Regions from separate parts of the uncultured Agathobaculum sp. genome, predicted to be linked through region 2. Evidence: predicted binding sites of a transcription regulator. Region 2 holds the regulator's gene; the other holds the start of a gene.
What was found. The regulator Rex, encoded in region 2, represses fermentation and respiration genes when NADH is low (regulators of the CRP and FNR family bind a similar motif). The targets are predictions, from matches to a motif close to ATTGTTAANNNNTTAACAAT.
Positions count from the first base shown of each region.

Region 1: ABGT74_RS08515 (acetyl-CoA C-acetyltransferase) is a predicted target of Rex. The motif match lies at 2,380-2,399, and genes of this name have one in related genera.

Region 1 covers NZ_CAWVCU010000094.1:1,040-12,346, reverse strand. Annotated here, with positions in the region: gene ABGT74_RS08530 (4-hydroxyphenylacetate 3-hydroxylase family protein) at 1-364, shown strand, start outside; gene ABGT74_RS08525 (hypothetical protein) at 452-718, shown strand; gene ABGT74_RS08520 (CoA-transferase) at 768-2,336, shown strand; gene ABGT74_RS08515 (acetyl-CoA C-acetyltransferase) at 2,517-3,704, shown strand; gene ABGT74_RS08510 (enoyl-CoA hydratase-related protein) at 3,830-4,645, shown strand; gene ABGT74_RS08505 (3-hydroxyacyl-CoA dehydrogenase NAD-binding domain-containing protein) at 4,687-5,556, shown strand; gene ABGT74_RS08500 (nucleoside recognition domain-containing protein) at 5,726-6,244, opposite strand; gene ABGT74_RS08495 (nucleoside recognition domain-containing protein) at 6,388-6,972, opposite strand; gene ABGT74_RS08490 (AbrB/MazE/SpoVT family DNA-binding domain-containing protein) at 7,063-7,305, shown strand; gene ABGT74_RS08485 (sporulation transcriptional regulator SpoIIID) at 7,334-7,630, opposite strand; gene ABGT74_RS08480 (TetR/AcrR family transcriptional regulator) at 7,771-8,346, opposite strand; gene ABGT74_RS08475 (sodium ion-translocating decarboxylase subunit beta) at 8,508-9,659, opposite strand; gene ABGT74_RS08470 (biotin/lipoyl-containing protein) at 9,676-10,065, opposite strand; gene ABGT74_RS08465 (OadG family transporter subunit) at 10,080-10,424, opposite strand; gene ABGT74_RS08460 (pyruvate carboxylase subunit B) at 10,427-11,307, opposite strand, start outside.
Region 2 covers NZ_CAWVCU010000001.1:713-12,019, reverse strand. Annotated here, with positions in the region: gene polA (DNA polymerase I) at 1-2,467, shown strand, start outside; gene ABGT74_RS00065 (low molecular weight protein arginine phosphatase) at 2,499-2,930, shown strand; gene rimI (ribosomal protein S18-alanine N-acetyltransferase) at 2,927-3,361, shown strand; gene ABGT74_RS00055 (GNAT family N-acetyltransferase) at 3,358-3,834, shown strand; gene ABGT74_RS00050 (hypothetical protein) at 3,831-4,040, shown strand; gene tsaD (tRNA (adenosine(37)-N6)-threonylcarbamoyltransferase complex transferase subunit TsaD) at 4,058-5,083, shown strand; gene ABGT74_RS00040 (aconitate hydratase) at 5,298-7,220, shown strand; gene ABGT74_RS00035 (isocitrate/isopropylmalate family dehydrogenase) at 7,329-8,486, shown strand; gene ABGT74_RS00030 (redox-sensing transcriptional repressor Rex) at 8,526-9,164, shown strand; gene ABGT74_RS00025 (helix-turn-helix domain-containing protein) at 9,547-9,882, opposite strand; gene ABGT74_RS00020 (NAD(P)H-dependent oxidoreductase) at 9,986-10,546, shown strand; gene ABGT74_RS00015 (sigma-70 family RNA polymerase sigma factor) at 10,594-11,040, shown strand; gene ABGT74_RS00010 (helix-turn-helix domain-containing protein) at 11,030-11,230, shown strand.

The DNA.
Region 1 (11,307 bases), on a different contig from region 2:
CCTGCTGCTGGCGAACGTCTGCAAGCAGAACGTCACCCGCTTCCCGTACGAGATCGCGCGTCTGGCGCAGGATTTGGCAGGTGGCCTGATGGTGACCCAGCCTTCTGAGGCCGACTACCGCAACCCGGTTCTCAAGCCCTACATTGAGAAGTACCTCAAGGGCGTAGCTTCCGTTCCGACCGAGGACCGCATGCGCGTACTGCGTTTGATTGAAAATATGACGATGGGCACTGCTGCTGTCGGCTACCTGCCGGAGTCCATGCATGGCGCAGGTTCGCCCCAGGCTCAGCGCATCATGATTGCCCGTCAGTCCAATCTGGAAATGAAGAAGGAACTGGCGAAGAAGATTGCTCGTATCCAGTAATCTCTGAGCATTGCATAGGCACTCATGGAGCACCCGTGGGTGCCTATGTTTGCAATTTCACTTCAGCCAAAGGAGGCTCAACGCACCATGCTGCGCTGCACTGTTAAATTCTGCGGCGGCTGTAATCCGCGCTATGACCGCGGAGAAGTCTATCAAACCGTGCGCACCTCCCTTGCGGACGTCGCCGCATTTTCCTATCCGGAGGACGGCGTCCATTACGACGCACTGCTGATTATCCGCGGCTGCACCGGCTGCCCCTATCTGTACGAGGAGATCGACGCGGACCACCGCATCATCATCGACTCGGCCGACGGCATCGAGGAAGCCATCCGGACGATCCGGCAACTCGCGTAGATTGAACGGCCGCGTCAAGCGCCCGTTATTCTGAGGAGGATGATAGAACATGAAGAAAGTAAGCATTATCTCGGCGGAGGAGGCCGCGCTCAAGGTTCAGGACGGCGACACGATCGCCACCGGCGGCTTTGTCAGCTGTGCCTGCCCGGAAACCCTGTCCAAGGCGCTGGAGAAGCGTTTCCTTGAGACCGGCCATCCGAACAACCTGACCCTGTTCTTTGCAGCCGGTCAGGGCCACCGCGACGGCACCGGCGGCGACCACTACGGCCATGAGGGCATGGTCAAGCGCGTCATCGGCGGCCACTGGGACCGCGCACCGCGTCTGGGCGAACTGGCACTGAACAACAAGATCGAAGCCTACAACCTGCCGCAGGGCGTTATTTCGCACATGTATCGCGATATCGCTGCGCACAACATCGGCACCATCACCCACGTTGGTCTGAAGACCTTTGCCGACCCGCGCAACGGCGGCGGCAAGCTCAATGACGTGACCAAGGAAGATCTGGTCAAGATCGTCAACATCGAGGGTCAGGATCGCCTGCTGTACAAGGGCTTCCCGATCAACGTAGTTTTCCTGCGCGCGTCCTACTGCGACGAATACGGCAACTGCACCGTACATAGAGAGATCGGCCCGCTGGACGTTACGGCTATGGCACAGGCGTGCAAGAACTCGGGCGGCAAGGTTATTGTACAGGTCGAAAAGATCGTACAGGGCGGCTCGCTCGACCCGAAGCTGGTTGCCATCCCGGGCATCTATGTTGACTCGGTCGTTGTCGGCTCGGACGAAGAGAATATGCAGTGCCTCGGCATGCCGTACGACGGCGCGCTGACCGGCGAATTCCGCATCCCGGTGGACGCAATCCCGCCCATCCCGATGGATGCTAAGAAGATCATCGCCCGCCGTGCAGCGATGGAGCTGCCGCAGGACGCGATTGTCAACCTCGGTACCGGCGCACCGGAGAAGATCGCGAACGTCGCGGCGGAAGAGGGTATCTCAGACAAGATGACCCTGACCGTTGAGGCTGGCTCGATCGCAGGCGTGCCCTACGGCGGCACCCAGTTCGGCGCGGCTGCCAACGCCATGTGCATCATCCCGCACAATGTACAGTTTGACTTCTATCAGGGCGGTGGCCTTGATGTTGCGTTCCTCGGCCTTGCTGAGACTGCACCCAACGGCGACCTGAACGTTTCCAAGTTCGGCACCCGTCTGGCCGGTGCAGGCGGCTTCATCGACATCACACAGAACGCAAAGAAGGTCGTTTACTGCGGCACCTTCACCGCCAAGGGCCTCAAGACCGCCTGCGAGGACGGCAAGCTTGTCATCACGCAGGAAGGCGCGAAGAAGAAGTTCGTCAATCAGGTGGAGCACATCACCTTCTCCGGCGATTACGCCAACGAAGTGCACCAGCCTGTCCTGTACATCACCGAGCGCGCCGTGTTCGAGCTGCGTCCGGAAGGCGTCACCCTCATTGAGATCGCGCCGGGCATCGACCTGCAGACACAGGTGCTCGACCAGATGGAATTCGAGCCCAAGATTGCTTACCAGCCGGACGGCTCGATCAAGCTGATGGACGCCCGCATCTTCCGCGACGAGCTGATGGGCTTGGCGAACGATTAAGTTCCGATTTTTTCTGTGTGAGTGTTGTGCAGATGTTGGGTATATTGTTAATCGTTTAACAAACTTTCGTAAAACCCCTTGCAATTCTCCACACTTTTGATAAAATATTAACGAACTCGAAAGAGACACCAAACTGCACCGGTGCGTCCGGTGCCAGAGAAGAAAAGGAGTAACAGCCAAATGAACGTTTACATCTGTTCCGCTGCCCGTACCGCTATCGGCACTTATGGCGGCACCCTCCGCGACGTACCTGCCGCTCAGCTCGGTATTGCTGCTGCCAACGCTGCTGTTGAACGCGCTGGCGTTGACAAGGCCGCTATCGACGAATGCCTGTTCGGTCAGGTATTGCAGGGCGGCGTTGGTCAGAACGTAGCCCGTCAGGTATCTCTCGGTATCGGCATGCCGCTTGAGACCCCTGCCATGACCCTCAACAAGGTTTGCGCATCCTCTATGCGTGCGATCTCTCTGGGCTCTCAGATCATCCGCTCCGGCGAGGATCAGATGATGCTGGTCGGCGGCTGCGAGTCCATGTCCGGCGCACCGTATATCTCCCGCAACATGCGCTGGGGCGCTCGCATGAACGACGTGAAGTTCGTTGATATGATGGTTTACGACGGCGTATTCGACGTATTTAACCAGTATCACATGGGCATCACCGCGGAAAACGTTGCCGAGAAGTACGGCATCACCCGCGAGATGCAGGACCAGATCGGCTATGAGTCCCAGATGAAGGCTGCCAAGGCGATCGCAGACGGCCGCTTCAAGGACGAGATCGTTCCGATCGAGGTCAAGAAGAAGAAAGAAACCATTATCTTTGATACCGACGAGCACTGCCGTCCGCAGACCACTCTCGAGGGTCTGGCAAAGCTGCGCCCGGCCTTCAAGAAGGACGGCACGGTTACCGCAGGCAACGCTTCCGGCATCAACGATGCAGGCGCAGCGATGATCATCGCGTCTGAGGATTTCGTCAAGGCACACGGCCTCAAGCCGCTGGCTAAGATCCGCTCCTTCGGCTCTGTCGGCTGCGATCCGGCTATCATGGGCATCGGCCCGATCGAGTCCACCCGTCAGGCTCTGAAGCGCGCTGGTCTGACCGTTGCTGACCTCGACCTGGTCGAGTCCAACGAGGCGTTTGCTGCGCAGGCTGCTGCGGTTAACCGCGAGCTCGGCTTCGACATGGATAAGGTCAACGTCAACGGCGGTGCAATCGCTCTGGGTCACCCGATCGGTGCAGCAGGCTGCCGTATCACCACCACCCTGCTCCACGAGATGATCAAGCGCGACCTGACCATCGGCCTTGCCACCATGTGCATCGGCGGCGGCATGGGCGAAGCGCTGATCGTAGAGCGCGACGAGCTCTGCAAGTAATCACCGGCAGACAGCTTTTCGCACCCTCTCCGCATTGATTCCTGTAATTTGAACGAGTATCCGTCAGGCTGCACAGCTCTGACGGATACCGGTTCGTCAGAATGATTGAAAGGAAGTCTTTATCAATGACTGATGTAGTAGTTGAGAAAAAAGGCCATGTAGCGGTCGTCAAGATCGAGCACATGAAGGCGATGAACGCGCTTTCCACCGACATGTATGCGCAGCTGGAAGAGGCGTTTGACGAAGTCGGCAAAATGGACGACGTTTACTGCGTAATCCTGACCGGCTCCTCCACCGTTAACAAGAAGGGCAAGACGGTCAACTCCTTCGTCGCTGGCGCTGACATCGCGCAGATGTCCACCATGACGGTTGAAGAAGGCAAGTTCTTCGGCAACGACTCCAACCGTGTCTGCTGGAAGATTGAGAACTTCAAGCGCCCGGTCATTGCAGCGATCAACGGCTTCTGCCTCGGCGGCGGCTGCGAGCTGGCAATGAGCTGTGACATCCGTCTGGCATCCGACAATGCACTGTTCGGCCAGCCGGAAGTTGGTCTGGGCATCACCCCGGGCTGCGGCGGCACCCAGCGTCTGGCTCGCATCGTTGGTCTGGGCAAGGCCAAGGAGCTGATCTACACGGCTCGCGGCAACTACACCGCTCAGCAGGCGCTTGAGATGGGTCTGGTCAACTACGTATATCCGCTGGAAAACCTGATGGACGAAGCCATGAAGCTGGCAGAAGAGATCGCGTCCCAGGCTCCGATTGCGGTTGCTCTGTGCAAGGAAGCCATCAATGTCGGCATGCAGACTGACCTGAATTCCGCTCTGAAGTTCGAGGGCAACGTATTCGGTCAGTGCTTCGCTACCGAGGATCAGAAGTACGGCATGGCTTACTTCCTCGACAAGAACAAGGAGAAGCCTGCAAAGGAATTCAAGAACAAGTAAGCGTTTTTGTGAATTGATAAGAGTGAGAGAGAGGTTATAATATCATGAAAGTTTGTGTATTCGGCGCCGGCAACATGGGTGCGCGCATTGCAGAAGTATTCCTGACCAACGGTCACGATGTCACCATGATTGACATCAAGCAGGAGTTCCTCGATCGCGGTGTCAAGACGATCACCAATGACCTGTCCTTCATGGTAAAGAAGGAGAAGATCACCGAGGAGCACAAGAACGAGCTGCTGGCTGGTCTTAAGACCTCTGTTGACCGCAAGGCTGCTGCTGATGCTGACTTCGTTATGGAAGTTATCCTCGAGCGCATGGATCTGAAGAAAGAACTGCTGGCTGAGCTGGATGAGATCTGCCCGGCACACACCATTTTCGCAACCAACACCTCTGCTCTGTCCCCGACCGAGCTGGCGGCTTCCGTCAAGCGTTCGGATAAGGTCATCGGCTGCCACTTCTTCAACCCGGCCCAGATCATGAAGCTGGTTGAGGTAACCCGTGCGATCCAGACTTCGGATGAAACCTTCAAGACCGCATTTGATCTGATGGCTTCTCTGGGCAAGACCCCGGTTGCTGTACAGGAAGGCCCGGGCTTTGTTGTAAACCGCATCCTGATCCCGATGATGAACGAAGCTATGGGCATCGTTGCGGATGGCATTACTTCCCCGGCAGACGTCGATATCGCAATGCAGCTGGGCGCTGGCATGAAGTCCGGCCCGCTCCACACCGCTGACCTGGTTGGCCACGACGTTAACCTGGCGATCATGGAGACCCTGTACCGTGAGACCGGCGACCCGAAGTACCGTCCGCATCCGCTGATGCGCAAGATGGTTCGCGCTGGCTGGCTGGGCGTCAAGACCGGCAAGGGCTTCTTCGAATACGACGAATACGGCAAGGAAATCGTGAAGTAACCTGTTTATACAAGCAGAGGCTACTGTGCAAAACGCACAGTAGCCTCTTTTTTCTTTCGATTTTTTTGTTGGTTTATCCACATTTATCGTTTTCTTCTAACATTTGTTTGGCAAAATCAACAAATTTTGCAGCAATCTATGGCATTTCTCGAACAAACAGGATATAATATTAAATATCTGGGAAATAACATTTTACCAATGCGGCTGAGGCGGCAAAAGCTGCCAAATCCGCACATAATGCGGCCGGAATAGCGTAGCGCATTTTCTTTAATCCCAAGTGTCCACCATAAATGCTGATGGTATAAAAACTGGTTTCAGAGGCACCCAGCATCACTGCTGCAACCCGGCCAATATAGCTGTCCGGCCCATATCGCCCAATCAGCTCACTGCCCAGCGCAAGGCCTCCGCCGCCGCTGATCGGTTTGAGCAAAGCCAGCGCCACGCAGTCTTTGGGAATGCCAAATGCACCAAACAGCGGTGCAAGCCATCCCGCCGCCAAATCAATTGCACCGGATGCCCGCAGCATGTAGACTACGGTCAGCATCCCCACCAGCGTAGGCAAAATGCTCACAGCTGTGTGCAACCCTTTTTGTGCCCCGCGCAGGAATACCGGGAACACATCCACCTGTTTATACAATGCGTATAAGCCAATTGCTGCGAGCAGCAGCGGGATCAGTGTTGCCTGCACAACTTTTCTACGCGCTCCTTTCCATCATTTTTGACGTTAATTTCAAATTTTGGAAAATAATTTTGGAAATAACAGGTAATTCGACATCTTTTGTGTCCGCTTTATGTAATAATACAAATTGTAATCCAACCAAACATTTCCTTCTATTTTTCCGCACGGAACCAGGGCCGCATCAGTCTTCCGCTGAGCAGCACCACCGCCACTGAAAAAATGGACGCGCCCCAAACCGGCAGCATGATGTCAAACGGCGATGAAGCGCCGCAAGCTGCCCGTACAGCCGCCACAGTAGAAGGAATCAACTGGATGGATGCAGTGTTCAAGGTAATCAATGTCAAGACGGTATCCGGCGAACCGCGTCGCCCCTCCAACGTATAGAGCCGATCTGCGGCACGTAGACCGAGTGGTGTGGCCGCATTGGATAGCCCCAACAGGTTTGCCGCAACATTCGCGCTGACTGCCTCCATGGCTTCACGGTCTGCCGATGCTTTTCCAAACAGCGGACGCAGCAACGGCATCAACATACGGGACAGCTTTTCCGCTAGGCCGGAAGCCTGTACCAACTCCATAATGCCGCTCCAGAAGCACATCAGGCCGGCAATGCTGATGATGAGTGTGACCGCTTCCCCGGCCCCGGTGCCGACCGCTGTCGTCACGGCATCCAGTCTTCCGGTGAACGCGCCGCAAATCAGCGCCAAAACCAGAAATGCAACCCAAATGGCGGATAGCATCCGCACAATCCCCCTCTCTGTCCAAGCTCCCCCAGCGGGGTTTTGGTGATACAAGATTCGACTGAAAAGAAATGAAGGAGTGTTTCACACATGAAGTCTACCGGTATTGTCCGAAAAGTGGATGAACTTGGCCGTATCGTACTGCCTATCGAATTGCGCCGTACGATGAACATAGATGTCAAGGATGCCCTGGAGATTTACGTAGACGGCGATCAGATTGTTCTGAAGAAATATGAGCCGTCCTGCATCTTCTGCGGTAACGCAAAGGATATCATCCATTACAAGGGTAAAAACGTATGTGCGTCCTGTGCGCAAGAACTCAAGCTGCTCTAATACCAGCACTCTACAGCCATCCCACTTCTCAGGGATGGCTGTTTTTTGATGCCATCCTTCTGGTCTGCTCACTCGCAGCCTGCGCCCGATATTTCTCCCGCGTTGCCATACCGCCGCGAATATGCCGCTCCTCCTTATTCGTTTGCAAAACGGCCTGTACTTGCTCGTACAGCACCGCATTGAGCTTTTTCAGGCGTGTGGTAATATCCTTATGTACCGTTGATTTGGACACGCCAAATTGCGCCGCAGTCTGCCGTACCGTCGCTCCCTCCTGAATCATATATTGTGCCAGCCGGATTGTACGCTCCTCTGGTAAGCCTTTCACCGTCGTCCCCCCTGACCTGTTGACGCTTTCATTACTCTCAGTCTATGCGCCATTCAGACCGTATAGAACGCGGCTTCTGTGGTTTGTCGTATCGCTGCAATCACATGCGTCATCGAAAAAGCAAAAACAATGCGCTGCTCTTACTTGAGCAGCGCATTGATGCCATTGGTATGATATTCCACCAGCCGATTGAGATTCATGCGTACCTCACGCGGCCGAACACGGTTTTTAAGAATCTGTACTGTGCCGTCGATCAGGTTGCGGGCCATGATCTGCGCGATCAGCAGACTATTGTCCTCGTCCGCCAGTAGCGGCGCAGTCTTGGCCGCCAGCATATCGATCATGCTTTTGCGAAGATCCTCATACCGCGTGCCGTGAGACTGCTCCATAATGAGCAGCAGACCGTACTTTTCCGCCAACAACAGCGAAATGACCTCTTCTGTCAGCAGCACCTGATATTCGCGCTGACCGGTACGCGGATCGAAACGCTTATCCTTAAACCGCAGAATCAGCTTTTTCAGACCTGCTGCCGCACCGTCGGTCAATTCGTAAAACAATTCCTCTTTGTTCTTAAAGTAATGATACAAGTTGCTCTTACTAATATTGACCTTATCCGCAATCATTTGCAGAGAAGTGCGGTCATAGCCCCGCTGCAAAAACAAATGCTGTGCTTCCAACAAAATCTTATGCCGAAGCTCATCCTTTAATACCTGCACAATAAAGACCACCCGTTCATTTCTTGCTTTTATTATAGCATTTCTGACTTTTTTGTCAATAATCGGGCGGTTCCTTCCTGCTTTTGATACAACACCCAAGAGGACAAAAAGAAAAAGGACGTCGGATAACCGACGCCCTTTCGCTTTTTTCGAACGCTATTTTATGCACCGAAAACCTTGAGCATAAAGCCCGCAGCCACGGCAGAACCGATTACGCCGGCCACATTCGGACCCATGGCGTGCATCAGCAGGAAGTTGGCCGGATTGGCCTTCTGCCCTTCCACCTGCGACACGCGCGCCGCCATCGGAACCGCAGATACGCCTGCCGAACCAATCAACGGATTGACCTTGCCGCCGGTCAGCTTGCACATAATCTTGCCGAAGATCAGGCCGCCGATGGTGGAGAACATAAACGCAATCAGGCCAAGAATGATGATCTTGATGGTGTCCCACGTCAGGAACGTGCTGGCAACCGCCTTGCAGCCGACCGACAGGCCGAGGAAGATCGTCACGATGTTGCACAGCGCGTTCTGTGCGGTATCGGACAAACGCTCGGTCACGCCGCATTCACGCAGCAGGTTACCCAGCATCAGCATACCAATCAGCGGCGCCGTATCCGGAATCAGCAGGATAACGACCGTCGCAACCGCGATGGGGAATACGATCTTCTCGATCTTGGAAACTGGACGGAGCTGCTCCATCTTGATCTCGCGCTCTTCCTTTGTGGTCAGCAAGCGCATGAGCGGCGGCTGGATCATCGGAATGAGCGCCATATACGAGTACGCGGCAATGGCGATGGCGGGCAGATAATCGCGCGCCAGACGCGAAGCGACCAGAATCGCCGTCGGGCCATCCGCACCGCCGATGATGCCAATGGCCGCAGCTACCGCACCCGGGAAGCCGAGCGCCAAAGCCAGCAGGAACGCGGCGAAGATACCCAGCTGTGCTGCCGCACCCAGCAGCAGCGAAGAGGGGCGCGCAATCAGCGGGCCGAAGTCAGTCATCGCACCGATGCCAAGGAAAATGATCGACGGATAGATCGCATGCTCAACGCCCTGATAGAACACCCACAGCATACCCGGACTAGAGGTTGCGGTCGGCGCGTTGAGTAAGCCTGTGATCGGAAAGTTTGCCAGCAGCATACCGAATGCAATCGGAATCAGCAGCAACGGCTCAAATTTCTTGCCAATACCCAAATAAAGCAGCACAAAGGAGATCAGGATCATAATCAGGCTGCGCGGATCGTCCGCCAATGCGGCAAAACCCGAACCCGACAGGATCTCTCCCAGCGCTTCGATAAACGAAAATTGCATATCCGTGCGCCTCCCGTTACATCGTGCAGAGCACCGCGCCGGTTTCTACCGTCGCGCCCTTCTGTACGCTGACCGAACCTACCGTACCATCATGCGGCGCACAGATTTCGTTTTCCATTTTCATGGCTTCCAGAATGAACAGCACATCGCCTGCCTTAACGGCCTGTCCTGCCGCACAGCGTACATCCAGGATCGTGCCGGGCATCGGCGCGGATACGATCTCGCCGCCTGCCGGTGCGGCAGGTGCCGGGGCTGCTGCCGGAGCCGATTTCGCCGCCGGTGCTGCGGCAGGTGCAGCGGGTGCTGCCGGTGCTGCGGGTGCGTTCCCAACAGCTACCGCACTGACCGAACCTTTTTCCACTTCTACTTCATACTGTTTTCCGTTCAGCGTAACCATATATTTCATCGTTTGCTTCCCCCTTAAACCGCCTTAATGGATTTGAACACAAGCTGATCGAGCGGAATACCCGTCTCATGGCTGACAATCGCCATGACGCAAGCCGCTTGCGTCTCGTCGATGCCTTCCAGCACAACCTGCGGCGCAGGCTGGGCCGCCGCGGGCGCGGCAGCTGCCGGTGCGGCAGGGGCGGGTGCAGGCATGGGCGCCGGGGCCGGCGCGGCCGCCGGACGGTGCTCCACGCTGGAAACTGCGCGGGATACCACGGCAATGATGCCCCAGAGCAGCGCCAGCATGATGAATACAATGACAAAGCCGGACAGTGCGACCATCAGCGCGTCTATCAGGCTGAGCGGATCCTGAACCATGATCAGCCGACCTCCTTAATCGTGTAGCTTGCGGTGAATGTGTTCTCGCGGCGCTGAAAATACTGCTCCGCCTGCTGCGGGAAGGCGATATAGGACAGCACGTCCTCCTCGCAGCGCGCCATGCTGCCAAGGTGCGCCTTGGCTTCCTCGTATTCCGGCGCCAGCGTCTCCGCAAAGCGGCCGGTCATGGGCTGCTCGCCGCCGAGCACTTTTTTCGCCAGCTCCGGATTGATCGTGCCGGGGGCTTTACCGTATTCGCCCTTGATATAGCTTTTGATTTCCTTACCGATGGACTTATACCGTTCACCCAGCAGCACGTTTACCGTGGCCTGTACGCCAACCATCTGGCTCAGCGGCGTTACCAGCGGCGGATAGCCTAAATCCGCGCGCACGCGCGGCGTTTCATCCAGCACCGCATCCAGCTTATCAATTGCGTTTTGTGCCTTGAGCTGTGCCACCAGATTGGACAGCATGCCACCCGGAATCTGATAAATGAGCGCATCGGTCTTGGTGGACAACACATACGGATCGAACATGCCGTTTTCCGAGAATTTCTCCTTGACCGGCAGGAAGAAATTATTGATGCGGTTGAGCTCCTGCGCATTGACACCGCAATCGTAGCCCATCTGCGTCAGCGCATACACGATCGACTCGGTCGCAGGCTGACTGGTGCCGCCTGAGAAGCAGGAGGTCGCGCAGTCGATGCCTGCTGCGCCCGCTTCAGCAGCCTTGAGATAAGTCATATATCCCAATCCCGTCGTGGCGTGCGTATGCACATAAATCGGCAGCCGGATATTCTGCCGCAGTGCGGTTACCAAATCATAGCACTCCTGCGGCGACATAATGCCCGCCATATCCTTGATACACAGCGAGTTACAGCCCA
Region 2 (11,307 bases):
TGATGTGCGCGAAAAAACCTTCCGGCATTTGAAATTTGATTCCTATAAAGCCACGCGCAAGGGCATGCCGGATGAACTGGCGGCGCAGCTGCCTGTGGTCAAAGAGGTGCTGGACGCGATGGGGCTGACGCGCTGCGAGCTGCCCGGATATGAGGCGGACGATCTGATCGGCACGATCAGCCGCCGCGCAAACGAGCACGGTGACTGCTGTGTTGTCGTTACGGGCGACCGCGACAGCTTGCAGCTGGTCGGCGGCGGCACAACGGTGCGGCTCGTGACGACCAAAATGGGGCAGACCACTTACGACAGCTACGATACCGAGAAATTCCGCGAAAAATACGGGTTTGACCCGATTTACCTCATCGACCTCAAAGCATTGATGGGTGATTCGTCGGATAACATTCCGGGCGTGCCGGGCATTGGGGAAAAGACCGCGATGCAGCTGCTGCACGACTTTGGTTCGCTCGACGGCGTATACGCGCATCTGGACGATGCGCGCATCAAGAAAGGCGCGCGCACCAAGCTGGAGGCGGGCGAGCAGTCCGCACGGGACAGCTATTGGCTGGCAACGATCGACCGCAATGCGCCGCTCGAACTGGATGTGGAAAACCTGCCCGAAGCTCAGCCTGATGAAGCGTCGCTATATGACTTGCTGACGCGGCTGGAATTTAAGAATTTCATCAAACGGCTGAATTTGAGCGGCGAACAGGCTGCACCGCGGCTGCCCGAGGTACAGGTGCGGCGCGTGACGCAGGCAGCGGAAGCGTTTGCCCTGCTCGATGCGCAGACCGCGACCGATCGGGTATTTGCTGTGCTGGGCGAGACGCTGCGCGCGGCTTGTTTATTGGATGGGGAAACGGCATCCGTGCTGTTTGCAGATGATTTTGCGGAAAACGAGTGGGACGACCTGCTGCGCCGCCTGTTTGACGGCTCGATCGAGCTGGTGCTGCACGATGCCAAGCCGGTTGCGGCTGCGCTGCTCACGCGCGGTATCGCGCCCGATGGCATTCGGTTTGACACCTGCATCGCGGCGTATGTGCTCGATCCGACGCAGTCGGGCTATGATCTGCCGCGCGTGGCGCTGGCTTATTGTAACACCGAACTGCCTGCGCTCGATCTGGATGACCCGTCGGCGGTCTCGCCGCTCGGCGGACAGGACGCGACCGCTGCGGCCTGTGCGCAGCATGCGGTAGCGATCCGCGCGATTTATGCGGAGGCGGCGGAGCAGATTGAACAGCTGGGTATGCGCAAATTATATTATGAAATTGAGCTGCCGCTCTTGCGCGTGCTGGCGGAGATGGAGGTGCTCGGCTGTGCGGTCGAGCCGGACGCACTCCGCGCTTTCGGGGACAAGCTGGATGCGCGCATCCGCGAATTGACCCAGCAGATTTATCACGATGCGGACGGTGAGTTTAACATCAACAGTCCCAAACAGCTGGGTGAGGTGCTGTTTGAAAAGCTGCATCTTCCCGCGCCGAAAAAGACCAAGACCGGGTATTCGACCAATGTGGAAGTGCTCGAGCGCATCGCGGGCGATCACCCGATCGTGCCGCGCATTCTGGAGTACCGTCAGCTGAGCAAGCTGAAGAGCACCTATGTCGAGGGGCTTCTCAAGGTCATCAGCCCCAAGGACGGCCGTATCCACACGCATTTCCAGCAGACCGTCACCGCAACCGGACGCCTGTCTTCGACCGATCCCAATTTGCAGAATATTCCGGTGCGTACCGAGTTGGGGCGTGAGCTGCGCCGCATGTTTGTCGCGCCGGACGACGACCATGTGCTGATCGACGCAGACTATTCACAGATTGAGCTGCGTGTGCTCGCGCATATCTCGCAGGATGCGCACATGATCGAAGCGTTCCGCTCGGGGCAGGACATTCACGCCGCGACCGCAGCCAAGGTGTATCATGTGCCGCTGGAGGAGGTCACGCCGCAGATGCGCTCCTCGTGCAAAGCGGTCAACTTTGGCATTGTGTACGGCATTTCGGATTTTTCGCTGGCACAGGATATCGGCGTGACCCGCAAGGAGGCGGGTGAGTTCATCCGCACTTATTTGGCCACCTATCCGGGCGTTGCCAAATATATGGACGATATCAAGGCGAGTGCTAAGGAAAACGGCTATGTGACCACACTGTTTGGCCGTCGCCGCGCATTACCTGAGCTGCAAAGCCGCAACTTTAACATCCGCTCATTCGGTGAGCGTGTAGCGATGAACACGCCCATTCAGGGCACGGCGGCGGATATCATCAAAATTGCGATGATTCGCGTGCGCGACCGCCTGCTGCGGGAGGGGCTGGAAAGCCGCTTGATTTTGCAGGTGCACGACGAGTTGATTCTGGAAGCGCCTAAATCCGAGCAGGAGACGGCCATGCAGCTGCTGCGTGAGGAGATGGAAGCGGCATTCGCAATGGATGCGCCGCTGGTTGCGGAAGCCAAGGCGGGGCACAGTTGGTACGACACAAAATAATTTTGTTGGAACCTGACAGGAGAGAATTTGGATGGATACAATCATCTTTATTTGCACGGGCAACACCTGCCGTTCTCCGATGGCAGAGGGGCTGTTCCGTGCGCATGGCGGCGAGGAGCAGACCGGACTTGCCGCCGCGTCCGCTGGGCTGTTCACGCAGGACGGTCTGCCTGCGTCGGACAACGCTGTGACAGCGGCAAAGGAACTGGGCGCGGATATTTCCGCGCACCGTTCGCGTGTGCTGACGCACGAGATGGCGCAAAGCGCGCGCTATTTGGTGTGCATGACGGGCGCACATTACGACCGCGTATGCGAATTGTTCCCGGACTGCGCGGACAAGGTGTTCACGCTGACCCAGCGCGACGTATCCGACCCGTTTGGCGGCGACCTTGACACTTACCGCCGCGCGGCATCTGAGATCGACGAGGGCGTGCGCAGCATCATCGGGAGACTCGGCGCATGACGGTCGTACCGATGGCGGAGCGCCATCTGACGGCACTGGAAGCAATCGAAAACGCGTGCTTTCACGCGCCTTGGAGCGAAAAAATGCTGCGGGAGGAGCTTGGCAAGGGCATTTTCCTCGTGGCCGAGCGGGACGGACAGGCAGTCGGCTATGTCGGCTGTCAGACCGTGCTGGATGAAGGATACATCACCAATGTTGCGGTGTCGCCGGACTGCCGCAGGCAGGGCATCGCTCGCGCGCTGATTGCGGAACTGACTGACGAGGCGCGTGCGCAGGCACTGGCATTTGTCACGCTCGAAGTGCGTGCATCCAATGTGCCCGCGATTGCGCTGTATGAGAGCGCGGGCTTTGTTCGTGTTGGCGTGCGTAAGAATTTTTACACTGTGCCGACTGAGGATGCGGTGCTGATGACCCTGTTTCTGAAGGAGTGATACGCATAGAGATTCGGTTTGTTGACGCGGAAAACGCGGATTTTCTGGCGCTCGTGCAGCAGCTGGACGAGTACTATTTTCAAGTAGTGGGTGAAGTGCATCGACGTTATGCCAAATACAACGACCCGCACTTGCTGGATGCGCGCATGGTGGCTTGCGTGGATGGCAAGGCGGCAGGCTGCGGCGCGTGGAAAAAAATCGACGCGGAAACCGCGGAAATCAAGCGCATTTTCGTTTCTCCAGCTTTCCGGCGGAAGGGCGTTGCCAGTGCGCTGATTCGTGCGCTGGAGCAGGATGCTGCCGCACATGGTTATGCACGCGCAATTTTGGAGACCGCCCGCACGACCGATGATTCGGCGGCGCTGTATCATAAGCTGGGCTTCCGCGAAATAGCCTACTACGGCAGTCCCGCAGGCGCGGAAAACTGCCGCTGTTTTGAAAAAACGCTTTCGGTCGAGGAGGGTCAGGCATGATTGTGTTTCTGGCGTTTTGCCTGATCGGAACGGTGATGTGTGCCTGTGTGTTCGCCCATGCGCTGTGCGATGCGCTGCGCGCAGTACAGGGCGGCGGAGATCCAAAAGCGCAGGTTGTGCGCCTGCAGGTGAGCCTAAGCGGCGCGTTGCTGCTGCCGATCGCAGCGGTGATTCGGGTGCTGCTTTTTGTGACATATTCATTTTGACGGGTGGTTATCAACGCATGAGAATTTTGGCTATCGAGTCCTCCTGTGATGAAACGGCAGCAGCCGTCATCGAGGACGGACGGAACATTCTTTCCAGTGTGGTGGATACGCAGATCGAAACGCACGCGCTGTACGGTGGCGTGGTGCCGGAAATTGCCTCGCGCCGCCATATGGAGGCGGTCGTGCGCGTGACCGAGCAGGCGCTGTCGGACGCTAAGATGGACAAACATGAGGTGGACGCAGTCGCGGCGACCTGTGCGCCGGGCTTGATTGGCGCGCTGCTGGTCGGTGCAAATTTCGGCAAGTCGCTGGCTTTTGCGCTGAACAAGCCGTTTATTCCGGTGCATCACATTCGCGGGCATATCGCGGCGACTTATTTGGCGTATCCCGATCTCAAGCCGCCGTTTTTGACGCTGATTGCGTCGGGCGGGCACAGTGAGATTGTCATGGTGCGCGATTATACGGATTTTGATATCCTTGGCGGTACGCGGGACGACGCGGCGGGTGAGGCCTTCGATAAGGTCGCGCGCGTGCTCGGCGTGGGCTATCCGGGCGGGCCGAAAATCGACAAGCTTGCGCAGGAGGGCGATCCGACACGCTACAAGCTGCCGGATTCGCACATCAAGGACGCGCCGCTCGATTTTTCTTTCTCCGGGTTAAAAACAGCAGTTATTAACCTTGCGCACAATGCCGAGCAGAAGGGCGAGGCGATTGACAAAAACGATTTGGCAGCTTCGTTCTGCGCGGCGGTCGTGCGCACGTTGGTACCGCGGCTGGAGCAGGCAGTCCATCAGACGCACGCGCGGCGCGTGGTATGCGCGGGCGGTGTGGCGGCAAACTCTTTCCTGCGCGCAGCGCTCGGTGAGATGGCAAAACGCACGCATACCCAGCTGTATCTGCCGCCGCTGAATCTGTGCGGTGACAATGCTGCGATGATCGGCAGTCAGGCGTATTTCGAGTATCTTGCAGGCAACACAGGCACGACCTTGCAAAATGCTTTCGCCACTGCGGAGATCGGTGAGAATATTTGTGAAAAGCGATAGGGGAAAAGGGCTTTTCAAAACAGGCATATTGTTGTAAAATAGAAGTGGTCTTTGCGCTGCAAAGGCCACTTCTGTTTTGTTTTTGGGCACGGCGCGTTTTGCGCGCCGTGGAGAAGGCTGTGGAAGCCGCAACCGCCCGTCCCTGCATCGGGATGGGGCGCGGGGCGCAGAAAACGCCGCGCGTGTGGGACATAAAGGAGCGAAGGAAACACAAATGGGTATGACAATTGCGCAGAAAATCCTGAAAGCGCATCTGGTGGACGGCGAGATGGTACAGGGGCAGGAAATCGGCCTCAAGATCGACCAGACGCTGACGCAGGACGCGACCGGCACGATGGCCTATCTGCAATTCGAGGCGATGGGCGTCGATCAGGTCAAGACCGAGCGGTCGGTTGCCTACATTGACCACAACACCCTGCAGTCCGGCTTCGAAAACGCGGACGACCACAAATATATCGGCTCGGTCGCGAAAAAGCACGGTATCTACTATTCCAAGGCGGGCAACGGTATCTGCCATCAGGTGCACCTCGAGCGCTTCGGCGCGCCGGGCAAGACGCTGATCGGCTCGGACAGCCACACCCCGACCGGCGGCGGCATTGGCATGCTTGCATTTGGCGCGGGCGGTCTGGATGTTGCGGTCGCGATGGGCGGCGGTGCATATTACATCCCGATGCCTAAGATGGTACGTGTCAATCTGACGGGCAAGCTGTCTCCGTGGGTGTCGGCGAAGGATGTTATTCTGGACGTGCTGTGCCAGATGACCGTCAAGGGCGGCGTCGGCAAGATCGTGGAGTACGCAGGCGAAGGCGTCAAGACCCTGTCCGTACCGGAGCGCGCGACCATCACGAACATGGGCGCGGAGCTGGGCGCGACGACTTCGATTTTTCCGTCCGACGAGGAGACAAAAAAGTTCCTTGAGGCGCAAGGGCGCGGCGATGTATGGGTAGAGCTGTCCTCCGACCCGGATGCGGTTTACGACGAGGAGTATACGGTCGATCTGTCCGCGCTTGAGCCGCTGGCCGCGATGCCGCATATGCCGGACAACGTAAAGAAGGTGTCCGAGATCGGTGCAATCAAGGTCAATCAGTGCTGCATTGGCTCGTGCACCAACTCTTCTTATTACGATATGATGAAGGTCGCGGCCATTTTGAAGGGCAAGGCCGTTCATCCGGACGTTTCGCTGACCATCAGCCCGGGTTCTAAGCAGGTGTTCAATATGCTCGCGCAGAACGGTGCGCTGGCAGACATCATTTCCGCGGGGGCACGCATTCTGGAATGCGCCTGCGGCCCCTGCATCGGCATGGGCCAGTCGCCGGAGTCCGCAGGTGTCTCCCTGCGCACCTTCAACCGCAATTTTGAGGGCCGTTCGGGCACGCAGGACGCGCAGATCTATCTGGTGTCGCCTGAAGTTGCGGCGGCGAGCGCGCTGGCTGGCGTGCTGACCGACCCGCGCACGCTGGGCGAGATGCCGGAAATCCAGATGCCCGAGCACTTTGTCATCAACGATAATCTGATCGTAAAGCCTGCGGAAAATCCGGACGAGGTGGAGGTCGTGCGCGGCCCCAACATCAAGCCGTTCCCGCTGGGTAAGGCGCTGGAAGCAAGCTATACGGGCAAGGTCGTGCTCAAGACCGAGGACAACATCACGACCGACCACATCCTGCCGGCAGGAGCAAAGCTGCTGCCGTATCGCTCGAATGTGCCGTATTATTCCAACTACTGCTTCATCAATGTTGACCCGGAGTTCCCGGCACGCTGCAAGGAGCAGGGCGGCGGCATCATCGTAGGCGGCGCAAACTATGGTCAGGGTTCGTCGCGTGAGCACGCGGCGCTCGTTCCGCTGTATCTGGGTGTGAAGGCGGTGCTGTGCAAGTCGTTTGCACGCATCCACAAGGCAAATCTGGTCAACTCCGGCATCCTGCCGCTGACCTTTGCAAACCCGGCAGATTATGACGAAATCAGCCTGTTGGATGAGATTTCTCTGCCGAATGTGCTGGAAGAAATGAAAAATGGCCAGCAGGTCACTATTGTGTGCGGCGGCAGAACGTTCAAGGCGGACTGCGAGGTTTCCGACCGCCAGCGCGGCGCGCTGCTCGCGGGCGGCACGCTCAACTACGCCAAGCAGAACGCGCAGTAAAACAATAGACAGGCCAGAGAGGACAGGACTTGCCCTCTCTGACTTGCTTTCTTGACAGTAGACGAAATTTTTGTTAAAATAATATCAATTCAGTGGGAGGACAGAACTATGTCTATCGACCAGAAGATCCTGGATCAGTTTGAAGCAGTCGTCGAAAGCCAGCGCAAGCGTATTGCGGATATGAAGGCGCAGGACGACTTTATTGATTATTCCAAACTCGATAAGCTTGTCATCGGCGTATGCGGCGGCGACGGCATCGGCCCGATGATCACCGGCATGGCGCAGCACGCGCTGGAGACACTGCTGGCGGACAAGGTGAAAGTAGGCAAAGTGGAGTTCCGCGTGATCGACGGTCTGACCATCGAGCGCCGTGCCGAGCTTGGCTGCGCGATCCCGCCCGATGTGATGGAAGAGCTCAAGCAGTGCCATGCGATTCTGAAGGGGCCGACCACGACCCCGCGCAAGGGCGATCCGTGGCCGAATGTGGAGTCTGCAAACGTGGCGATGCGCAAGGCGCTCGACCTGTTTGCCAACGTGCGCCCGGTCAAGGTGCCTGAACTTGGCATCGACTGGACGTTCTATCGTGAAAACACCGAAGGCGGGTATGCTGTCGGTTCGCAGGGCATGCAGATCGACGATGACCTGTTCCTGGATTTCACGGTTGCCACCTCGCAGGGCTGCGAGCGTATTGCCCGTCTGGCATTCGACTATGCACGTAAGACCGGCAAGAACCGCGTTTCCTGCGTCACCAAGGCGAATATCATCAAAACGACTGACGGCAAGTTCCTCGATACCTGCCAGAAGGTCGCAAAGGAGTATCCGGAAGTCGAGTTCGACGACTGGTATATCGACATCATGACCGCAAAGCTGCTGGACGACAAGCGCCGTCGCGACTTTAAGGTGGTCGTGCTGCCCAACCTGTACGGCGATATCATCACCGATGAGGCCGCTGAGATTCAGGGCGGCGTCGGTACGGCAGGTTCGGCGAACATTGGTAAGCGTTACGCGATGTTCGAGGCGATCCACGGTTCGGCACCGCGCATGGTGCAGGAAGGCCGTGCAAAGTACGCTGACCCGTCGTCCGTGCTGCGTGCATCGGTCATGCTGCTGGAGCATATCGGCGAGATCGAACTGGCGAAAAAGCTCGACCGTGCACTGGATATCTGCATGTTTGAAGAGAAAAAAGTGGTCGTTACCGGTCGGGATACCGGCGCGACTGCACAGGAATTTACGGATTACGTGCTGGATACCATCGCGAAGCTGTAATTGTTGCATATCGCAATTTAAGGAAGAAGGAGAGAGCCTGTGGAACGAAAGCAAGAGGTTTCCAAAGCGGTCATTCAGCGGTTGCCGCGCTATTACCGGAATATCTGTGAACTGAAGGCTGAAGGTGTGCAGCGCATCTCCTCGCGTGCGCTGGCAGAGCGCATGGGATTAACGGCTTCACAAATCCGGCAGGATTTTAACTGTTTCGGTGGCTTCGGACAGCAGGGCTATGGCTACAATATTGATAAGCTGATGGAGGAATTGGGGTCTATTCTCGGCCTCCGTGCAGGCCGCACAGCGATTTTGCTGGGCGCCGGCAATCTGGGCCGGGCGCTGCTCAATAACTTTGATTTTTCCGCCAGCGGCTTTAAGCTGCTTTGCGCGTTTGATGCCAATCCTGAACTGAAAGGAAAAGCATTTGGCGGGTATTCCGTGCGCAGCAGCGATGATTTACCGTCGTTTATCGCAGCGCACAAGCCGGATGTGGCGGTTCTCACCATCCCGCGGAAAAATGCGCCTGAAATTGCGCGGGAACTGGTCGATCAAGGCATCCGTGGCTTGTGGAACTTCACGGGAGAAGATCTCCACTTGGGCGGCTTGGGAGTACCAGTGGAAAATGTCCATCTGTCCGATAGCTTGATGACACTGTGCCACTTGGTCAGTACAACAGAAGAATAAAAAAGAAACGGCCAATAAGGTAGCTACGCATAAAACAGTATCAACCACAAACTGAAACAGGGTAGCTGCCATACGGAGTGTAGAAGAAAGACGAGCAAGAAGCGATTGTTTCTTGCTCGTCTTTTTCGTTCTGTTACGCAATAGAACGCCATTTTCGAGGGTGCGAGTATAAAACCCTTACCCACCTCTGTTTTGCACGCTCAAAGCTGCATAAAATCAAAGGATTTTTACCCCTAAATGCGAACATAGACTATGATAAATTGAGGGCGAAAGCGGTTTACTGCTTTCGCCCTCTTGATTACTCACAAGCAAGGACAGAAACAGCCGTCAAGGACGCGAAGCGTGAAGTTTATCCTTGACGGCTGTTTCTGGCTTTGCTACTCTACTTGCCCTTGTGTTCTTCTCCCCATACACATAATTGGTCTAATATTTTCATAAGCGATTGCCCTTTGTCTGATAAACTATACTCCACCTTTGGGGGGATTTGCGGGTATTCTTTTCGGATTATCAAATCGTCCTTTTCTAATTCCTTTAGGGAAGTGCTTAAAGTCTTATGCGAAATGGATTTGATGTACCGCTTCAATTCATTGTACCTTACGATTTCAAACTCCATCAGACAGTACAGGATTACCATTTTATATTTCCCACTAATCAGCGACAGGGCATAGCTAAATCCAGTATCTTCAAAGTTGGATTTTTCAATATAGTCCTTGAACATTTACACTCTCCTTTAGGTTAGTATCTAACAAAAATGTGCGTACTTTATTTTTAGGGTATGTGTTGCTATAATTATAGCATAAACTTTTGGAGGTGTAAATCACATGAGCAAAAAAATATGTATCTTGAACGGAAGCCCCCGCCCTACTGGGAACACCAAAGAATTGATTAAGCGTTTTACCAAGGGAGCAGAGGCAGCAGGACACGAAGTAACCTGTTTTGATTTGCAGAAAATGGATATTCATGGCTGCTTGGGCTGCTGCAAAGGCGGAAAGGATGAAGCCTGTCCATGCGTTCAGAAAGATGACATGACACAAATCTATCCGGCGTACCGAAATGCGGATGTTGTCGTGTTAGCTTCCCCTATGTATTATTGGGGGATTAGCGGTCAACTAAAGAGTGCTTTTGACCGCCTGTTTGCCGTAGCGGAATTAACGCCGAACTATGAAAACCCAAAGAAAGATTGCGTCCTGCTTATGGCTGCGGAAGGAAATACCGAGAGCAACTTTGCCCCTGTTCGGGCTTTCTATGAGGGATTGACTTCCCATCTGGGGTGGAAAAATATCGGCGTTGTGTATGCCGGCGGCAATATGGACATTGGGGATATTTTGAGCAAGTCGGAACAGCTTGAGGAAGCGGAGAAATTAGGCAACTCCATTTCTTAAATTATTGGAGCAACTGCTATCTTTCGTGAGAGGAAAGGGGGATTATTTTGAATTGCACAAAAGAATACAAAGAGCATATTGAATACACATTTCACGCTTTCTGCAAGATCGTCATTCATCATGCGGCGATTACGGCAGCAAGGACAGCAGGACGAAAGCAAAAGCATGAAATATCCCTCGAATACCTTGCAGAAGAAAAGCACTATCCATTTGCTACCGAGGACGAGTATTTCAAAGCACCAGAGCAATACGAAGAATACCCTGTGTCCTTCTGCGGCGATACAGTCATATTTTATAATGGCTTGCTTGCAAAAGCCCTTTCCCGATTGCCGCGGCAGGAACAGGAAATGATTTACTTGTCCTTTTTCCAGCGTGTTCCACAGCATGAAATCGGCAGACGCTATCAATGCAGCCGCAGCGCGGCGGGCTATCATATCCGCAAATCCCTGCGGCAGCTTCAAACGGAAATGGGGGAAGCGGCGCATGAGGAATAGAAAACTTCTCCCCTATGAAACAATCGTACAAGCTACCAGTGGAGAGCCGGAAGCGGTTCATGCCGTACTTTCCCACTACGCCGGATATATCCGCTACCGCGCCCGTTCTTTTGGAAATTCTAACTCAGACATAGAGGACTATATCCAAACAAAGCTGATTGAAAGCCTGTTCAAATTTCGCTTTCTCTAAACGAAAAACGCAAGACGACTACATAGCCCATGAAAACCGCTGCAACTCCAAAGTCGCAGCGGTTTTTTGCATTTTCT